Regions from separate parts of the Gordonia alkanivorans genome, predicted to be linked through region 1. Evidence: riboswitches for the same ligand, from Rfam matches in the RefSeq annotation. Region 1 holds a riboswitch; the other holds the start of a gene.
What was found. Region 1 has a riboswitch for cobalamin ahead of C5O27_RS22000 (FecCD family ABC transporter permease). Riboswitches for the same ligand answer to the same signal wherever they lie in the genome.
Positions count from the first base shown of each region.

Region 2: it holds a riboswitch for cobalamin, as region 1 does, so the genes downstream of both, C5O27_RS18915 (CbtB domain-containing protein) here and C5O27_RS22000 (FecCD family ABC transporter permease) in region 1, are expected to answer to the same signal.

Region 1 covers NZ_CP027114.1:4,838,188-4,842,418, forward strand. The annotation lists gene C5O27_RS21985 (DUF2786 domain-containing protein) at 1-543, opposite strand, end outside; gene C5O27_RS21990 (excalibur calcium-binding domain-containing protein) at 644-916, opposite strand; gene C5O27_RS21995 (L-lactate dehydrogenase) at 1,025-1,978, opposite strand; cobalamin riboswitch at 2,108-2,289, shown strand; gene C5O27_RS22000 (FecCD family ABC transporter permease) at 2,362-3,414, shown strand; gene C5O27_RS22005 (ABC transporter ATP-binding protein) at 3,414-4,231, shown strand, end outside.
Region 2 covers NZ_CP027114.1:4,168,501-4,172,731, forward strand. The annotation lists gene C5O27_RS18900 (acyl-CoA dehydrogenase family protein) at 1-829, opposite strand, end outside; gene C5O27_RS18905 (histidine phosphatase family protein) at 915-1,439, opposite strand; gene C5O27_RS18910 (CbtA family protein) at 1,458-2,285, opposite strand; gene C5O27_RS18915 (CbtB domain-containing protein) at 2,338-2,571, opposite strand; cobalamin riboswitch at 2,610-2,787, opposite strand; gene C5O27_RS18920 (ATP-dependent helicase) at 2,797-4,231, shown strand, end outside.

The DNA of each region.
Region 1 (4,231 bases):
GATGCGTTCGGCGAAGGCCGACTGGAAGTTGAGTCGCGCAGTGATCGGCGACAGCGGCTTCTCCTCGATCACCCGCCGCGCTCGCCAGCCGCTGCCCTTCGTGACGACCCGCGCGAAGGTCTCGCCCTTGTACGCCCCCGACCGCAGATAGGCATCGCTCGCCGCGACCATCTGGATGATCAGCGACGTGTAGAGCGCCTCGCAGGCGTCGATGTCGGCCTCGTACCCGTAGGCGAGGACGAAGGTCGAGTTGCTCGCGACGTCGACGGTCACGTCGTTGGCCATGGTGATCGCCACGAACAATTGCACGTAGGTGCGCAGGCCACGCTTACCCGGCTCGCCGATCTTGATCTGCCGCGAGATCGGGGTGACCTGCTTACGCGCGGCGGGATCGTGCGCGCGGGCCACGGCGAGATCGATCGACGACGCCGTGGCAAGGCGTTGTGCGGCCTGCATGAACGTCTCGGCCTCATGCTCGTTGTCGGTGTTCTCCGCCTGCCGCAGGAGGGCGGAGATCCGGGTGAGCAGCTTGTCGTCGCGCATGTAGTTCAGACTATCTGCGCGCCCGATCGGTTCCATCGGACTGCAGGCGAGCAGAAAAAGCCAGGTCGGAGACCCTCACGCACAGTGTGTGACCGAAGGGTCAGTTCTGCTCGCAGGCGATGCCGTCCTTGTCGCGGTCGCTCTCGTCGTTGGCGTCGTAGAGGGCCTGGTCGACGGTGAAGTTCGTAACCGGCGTGCCGGAGGTCGAGTCGACGGCGCCGGGCTCGCCGGCGCCGTGCGGGTAGTCGGCGTTGAGTGCCGCGCAGTTGGCGTAGTCGGTCGCCGCCGATGCAGGTGCCGCCACCATCAGCGGCGCGATCGCCATCGACGCCGCAGCGACAAGACCCAGAACCGTCTTCCGCGAACCACTCATCGTCGAACCTTCTCTTCCACCGATGTGACCAGGTGAAACTACCCCGGCGAGGATGCCGCACCGGCATGGAGCACCGAGATTGGTCCACCCGATGGACAGTGCCTGCCCCTACAACCCGAATCGCGCCTGCATCCGGCGTAGCGTCTCCGCCGAGGCGAGCAGACCGGCTTCCTCGTCCGGCGACAGCGGCACCTCGAGGCGCGTCTGCGCACCACCGCGGTCGACGACGGTCGGCAGGGAGAGACACACATCATCGAGCCCGGGGAATCCGGAGGCGACCGTGGACACCGGGAGCACCCGGTGTTCGTCGTTCAGAACGGCTTCGACGATACGGGTGGCGGCGAGGCCGATGGCGTAGTTGGTGGCCCCCTTCCCCTCGATGATGGCGTAGGCGGCGTGCACGACCTCGTCCCGGATACGCTCCCGTGCAACGGCATCCATCTCCGGACGCCCCGGTAGCGGCGTCCACGACGTCAGCGGCACGCCACCGATCGTCGCCGACGACCACAGCGGGATCTCGCTGTCACCGTGCTCGCCGACGACATACGAGTGCACACTCTGCACCGCTACCCCGCAGTGCTGCGCGACGAGGAACCGCAGCCGCGACGAGTCCAGCACGGTTCCCGACCCGAACAGCTGATTCGGCGGCAGGCCGGTGATCTTCTGCGCCGCATGGGTGACGACGTCCACCGGGTTGGTCACCATCAGGTAGATCGCGTTCGGTGCCACCTCGAGCACATCCGGCAGGATGGCGCGCGTCAAACCGATTGTGGCCTCGGCTAATTCGAGTCGGGACTGTCCCGGCTTCTGCTTGGCTCCGGCGGTGAACACGACGACGTCGGCGTCGGCGCACACCGACACGTCGTTGGAGCCGATGATGTCGGCGCGCGGTACGAACTCCAGACCGTGGGACAGGTCGAGCACCTCGGCGGTGACCTTGGCGGCCTTGATGTCCAGCAACGCGACCGTGCGCGCGACCCCGCGGATCAGCGCCGAGTAGGCGATCGCGGTGCCGACCGCGCCCGCCCCGATGATCGCCAGTTTCGTGGGTCGTCCGTCCATCAGATCACCGTTCGCCTCGGTTCGATTCGCACCTGTCCGTTGCCTGTCAGCGCCCAGCCTAAGACCTCCGGGCATCCCTCGCCCGACGACTTGGAGACGGGTCGGTGAGAGCTCCGTGTCCGTATTGCTAACCTCACCGGTGAGAGCGGTCGCACCTGCACAGGCGGGTGCCAGGGAACCTGGTGCGAATCCAGGACTGGCGCGCAGCGGTATGGGGGACGGACCCGACATCAGGCCACTGGGGCAACCCGGGAAGGCGTCGGGTTCGGACGAACCCGAGTCCGAATACCTGCCGTTCTCGTCGAGTCCACCCGGCGTCTCGCGCACAGATGCCCAGACCAAAGGCAGTTCCACACGTGTCCCGTCCTCCCGACGGCACGACGATGATCGCCACCGCCATGTCGGTACGGCGACTCCCGTCGTTGCCCCTTGCCCTGATCCTTCTCGCGCTCACCTTGGTGAACATCGCGATCGCCACCGCTTTCGGTGCCGAGACCATCCCGCTCGGCGATGTCTGGCGAACCGTCGCCGGGCGCCTGCGAGGCGACGAGCTCGACGCCGCCCACTCCGTGATCATCTGGGATCTCCGTTTGCCGCGTTCGGTTCTCGCGGCGATCGTCGGCGCCGGTCTGGCGCTCGCCGGCGCCGTCATGCAGGCCCTCGTCCGCAACCCGCTCGCCGAGCCGTACCTGCTGGGCGTGTCGGCCGGCGCCGCGGTGGGTGCGACGGCGGTGATCACTCTCGGATCGTTTGCCGCCCTGGGTGTCTGGGCGTTGTCCGGCGGCGCGCTGATCGGCGCGCTCGCGGCCTCGGTCACCGTGTACGCCGTCGCCCGGGCGCAGGGCGGACTGACCGCCCTACGCCTGATCCTCTCCGGAGTGGTTCTGTCGTCGGCGTTCCTGGCGCTGTCCTCACTGCTGGTCTTCACCGCGGCCGACCCGCATGCCGCCGACAACGTGATGTTCTGGATGTTGGGCAGCGTCGCCGGCGCGACCTGGGCGAAAGTGCAGATCGCCGGGGTTGTCGTCGTGGTCACGGTGCTCGCCATGCTCGCGATCCACTCCTGGCTCGACGCCTACGCAGCCGGGACCGACACCGCGACATCTCTCGGGGTTCCGTTGCGCGCCATGCGAAACGCGCTGTTCGCGGTCCAGGGAATCCTGGTCGGCGTTCTGGTCTCAGTCGCGGGTGGAATCGGATTCGTGGGCTTGATCGTCCCTCACGCGGCACGCCTGCTCGTCGGTGCGACGCACCGCGCGATGATTCCCGTAGCGGTCTGCGGCGGTGCACTGTTCCTGGTGTGGGTCGACGTCATCTCACGAGTGGCCGCGTCACCTCGCGAGATGCCGCTGGGCATCGTCACCGGACTGATCGGCGCACCGATCTTCCTGTTCCTGATGGGACGGCGCCAGTACGTGTTCGGCGGCGAAGCCTGATGGGCGCCGTGCAGCGCTCGATGTCCCTGTGCGCGAACGCCATCAGTTGCCGTCGAAGTGGCCGCCCGATACTGCGCGACGTGGATCTCGACGTCCCTGCCGGAACCCGGCTCGCCATCGTCGGACCCAACGGGGCGGGCAAGACCACGTTGCTGCGGACACTGTGCGGTCTCGAACAACCGGCCGAGGGGCGAATCCGGTTGGGCGACGACGATCTCGATCGTCTTCCGGCTCGGCGTCGCGCGCTGTCGATCGCGGTGGTCGGTCAGGATGAACACCCGTCGGCCGAACTCACGGTCGCCGAAGCGGTGGGCCTGGGACGCACGCCGTACCGATCCGCCTGGGCCATACGTAACTCCGACGACCACGCGATCGTCCGGTCCGCACTGGAGCAGGTGGGACTGGGCGGTTGGGAACACCGTTCGTGTACGCAGCTGTCCGGCGGTAAACGGCACCGGGTGGTGCTCGCCCGCGCAATCGCACAGCAGACGCCGATCCTTGTGCTCGACGAGCCGACGAATCATCTCGACGCGGCCTGGCGACTGCGGTTGATGCAGGTCCTCGACGACCTCGAGGCGACTGTGATCGCCGCGATGCACGACCTCGACCTCGTCCTCCGCCACTTCGACTCCGTCGCCGTCATTTCCGACGGCGGCGTCACCGCACACGGCCCACCGGTCGAGGTGCTGACCCCGCCGCTGCTGGCGTCGGTCTTCGATGTGTCCGGCACCGTCGTGCCACACCCCGAGACCGGCCTCCCCCATCTGCTGCTCGACTCCCCCACCTCTCCTGCACCGCAGGTCTACGCCACCAAGGA
Region 2 (4,231 bases), 670 kb from region 1:
AGAGCGCGGCGATGCCGACTCGTTCGGCGGTGAACCCGGCCTTCGCGCCTTCGGAGCCGCGCGAATCCTCACCGGTGTCCTCGGTCTCGCCGAGCAGACGGTCCTTGCCGACCCGGACGTTGTCGAAGAACAGCTCGCCGGTCGGCGAGCTCATCATGCCCATCTTCTTGAACGGCTTGCCCTGCGTCAGGCCCGGCATCCCCTTGTCGAGGACGAAGGACAGCACCTTGCGGTCACGCATGGGGGTACCGCTGCCGTCGTCGAGCTTCGCGAACACGACGATGGTGTCGGCGTACGGGCCGTTGGTGATGAACGTCTTCTGGCCGTTCAGGATGTAGTCGTCACCGTCGCGGCGGACCGTGGTCTTCATGCCGCCGAGAGCGTCGGAGCCCGAATCAGGTTCGGTGATCGCCCAGGCGCCGACCTTCTCCATGGTGACCAGCTCGGGCAGCCAGCGCTTCTTCTGGGCGAGCGTGCCCTTGCCCCGGATCGTCGAGGCGGTCAGGCCCATGCTCACACCGAGCGAGGCGACGAGGCCCAGGCACACACCGGCAAGCTCGATGTTGACCATCATGAACATCGAACCGCCCATGCCACCACCCTCGCCGGACGATTTCTTCTTCTCCCCGTTGGCCTCTGTCTCGAGTTCCTTTTCCAGCGCGTCCTTGGCCATCGCGTCGACCCCGAAGGTCGACAGCAGCTTGCGGGTGATGTCGTACGGAGGCAGCACGCCGGACTCGAGCTCGTCGAGATGTGGCCGGATCTCCTTGTCGATGAACGCGCGCAGCGCATCCCGCACCATCAGATCTTCATCGGACCACTCGAACATCGTCACTCTCCCCAGACAGTGCCCGCCGGGGGCGAACACGTTTCAGTTTTGCCGACTCAACTGTGTCAGGAGTCACTCACGATGTCTAGGTACGTCCGCCCGATTCTGTTTCTTCAGGGCGAATTCTCAGGGGCGGCCAGTGGTAGCAGGCCGCCGGCCGGACCTCGCACCGGAAGTATCCCGTGGCGTCGTCGCACAGAAGTGCCTGCGCGACGGGCATGGCCACGACGATCGACGCCCCGACGGTGATCGTGCGGTCGCGCCAGTCGTGCACCCGTCGCACGAACGCCTCGACACTCTCGCCGCCATGGGGCCGGGCCGCCGGATCGGTGAAGAAGGCCGCGAGCTCGCGTGGATCGATGTCCTCGGGCGCCGATCCCGCCCAGTTCCCGACATCGAGCGTGCGAAGCGCGTCGTCGACCTCGACCCGACCACCCAGGAGCCGGGCGCTCTCGAGTGTCGCGGGCTCGGGCCCGCAGAAGGACACCGGCCCGACGAGGGACGCGGCGAGCGCTTCGACGTCACGGCGGCCGCGGTCGTCCAGCGACGCGTCACCGCCGAGGCGCACCGATCGATTGGGACCGGTGCGCCCGGCGGTGATGATCTGCACAGGAATGGCAGTGCGCGGTCAGCTCTGCACGGCGTCGACCGTCGGCGACGTGCTGGAGCTCTTCGACCGCGCCATCGCGCCGAGGATCAGCGCGAAGGTCACCGTCAGCACCGTCCAGAGGATCACCTGGTTGGTGATCGTGTACACGCGGAAGTCGGCGACGACGTCCGCCGGGAAGCCGGGGAACACGATCTGGCCGGCGTCGGTGCGCACCGGCTCGGGCACCTCGTCGAACGACGGCAGCAGCGCGATGGTGACGCCGACCGCGATCACGTACGCGGCACCGCCCACGACGGCCGACACCAGTCCGCCGATCCTCGGCCGCAACCACAGCGCGAGTGCGACGGCCACGATCATCAGCACGACCGACGCGATCGTGACGGTCAGGAATGCACCCGTCCGTTCCCCGATCGTGTCGTCGTCCCCGACCGCAGGCGGGTTGGCCGGGTAGGCGAAGAACGGAACACCGAAGACGGCGACGAAACCGATAGCGCCGAGCGCCCCGGCGACCGCGCGGGCATCGGTGGCCGGATACCGGTTGCCGAGGTAGCTCCACAGCACGGTGAAGGCGACCCCGAAGAACGCACCCATGCACAGGGCGAACACCAGGTTTCCGACGCCGGCGCCCAGATTCTCCTGCATGGCGCGGGTGAAGACCTCGCCGCCGTCGCCGTGCGAATGGCCGCCGACCGTATGTGCCAGCGCCTCTTCGGCTTCCGAGCGTTCACCCTCGTAGTCGACGGCCTTCGACACCACGGGTTCGAGGTAGAACCGTGCGAAGACGAACGAGATGATGCCGGCGATCAGGCCCGAGAGCAGACCTGCGCCGATGAGTTTCTTCTCCATGTGAACTTGTCCCTACGTTGTGAGAGTCAGGCCGACGAAGTGCGGTGAACGCTCAGTGGCAGGGAAAGCCGAGGAAGTGGCGGGAGTCGTGCACGAACTCGTGCACATAGGTGTTCTCCCCGAAGACCGACACGACGCCCTGGTCGTAGCCGAGGAAGTAGTAGGCGAGCCCGGCCAGGAGGACCGTGAGGCTCAGCCAGATCGCTGCGCTCGCGACCGACAGGTTCGGTACCGAAATCGCACGGGTGGGTGACTTGACTGCTTCGGCCGTACGGGGAGACGTCATGGGATTGTCCTTTCGCCGATCTCGCGTCGGTGAGTGTGTCGGATCTTTTGGCGCCGGCACGGCATCCTGACTCACGTCTTCCCCAGGCGCCGTCGAAATCCTCGACCGCGTCCGGCGTTGTCGTTCACAGTGGCGCGACCGCTCCGGATTCTCACCGGATTCCCCGTACAGGCGTGAGATGACTGTATACCCAGACCTGTCGCACATGTGAGACATAGTGGAGAGATGCCCCGCCCCTCGGTTCTCGATCGCTTCACCGCCCCCACCCGGCGATGGTTCACCGGAGCGTTCACCAAGCCGACCGCGGCCCAGAAAGGCGCCTGGACCTCGATCGCCGACGGCGCGAACACCCTGGTCATCGCCCCGACCGGGTCCGGCAAGACGCTCGCGGCATTCCTCTGGGCTCTCGACCGGCTGGCCGCCGACGCCGCCACCCGCCGTCCGGGCACGAAGGTCGTCTACATCTCGCCGCTGAAGGCGCTCGCCGTCGACGTGGAGCGCAATCTGCGCGCGCCCCTCACCGGGATCACCCGTGCGGCGCAGGAATTGGACCTGCCCGAACCGAACATTACGGTCGGTGTCCGGTCCGGCGACACCTCGGCCGCCGACCGCCGCGCTCTGGTGAAGACCCCGCCCGACATCCTGATCACCACGCCCGAGTCGCTCTACCTCATGCTGACCTCCGCGGCCCGGGAGAGCCTCACGAATGTCGAGGCGATCATCGTCGACGAGGTCCACGCGGTCGCCGCCACCAAACGCGGCACACATCTGGCCCTGACCCTCGAGCGCCTCGACGAGCTGCTCGAGAAGCCCGCCCAACGGATAGGCCTGTCGGCGACCGTGCGGCCTCCCGAGGTCGTTGCCGGGTACCTGTCCGGCTCGGCGCCCTGCCAGGTCGTCAAGCCCAAGGCCGACAAGACCTTCGATCTCCGCGTCGACGTGCCGGTCGAGGACATGGCGAACATCCCGCCGGCACCCGGCCCGGACGGCGCCGACCCGGCCGAGCTCGACGACGCATTCTCCCCCACGGCCGGTTCGCTGTGGCCGTACGTGGAGGCGTCGATCGTCGACCAGATCGAGGCCAACCGGGCGACGATCGTGTTCGCGAACTCCCGTCGGCTCGCCGAGAAGCTGACCGCGCGGCTCAACGAGATCCACGCCGAGCGGCAGGGTGTCACGCCCGAGCCCACCGCCAACCCGACGGTCGCGGGCGGGGCTCCCGCGTTCGTGATGGGCAGCGGGGCGAGTTCCGGCGCCGAGGCGGTCCTCGCGCGGGCACACCACGGTTCGGTGAGCAAGGAGCAGCGCGCGCAGATCGAGGACGACCTCAAGGCCGGTCGCCTGTCCTGCGTCGTGGCGACCAGCTCGCTCGAACTCGGTATCGACATGGGTGCGGTGGATCTCGTGATCCAGGTGGAGGCCCCGCCGTCGGTGGCCAGCGGCCTGCAGCGCATCGGCCGCGCCGGCCATCAGGTGGGCGAGATCAGCCAGGGCATCCTCTATCCCAAACACCGCACCGATCTGCTGCACTGCACGGTCACCGTCGGGCGCATGCTCGACGGTGCGATCGAGGAGATCAAGGTTCCCCAGAATCCCCTCGACATCCTCGCGCAGCAGACCATCGCGGCCGCCGCCGTCGACGATCTCGAGGTCGACCACT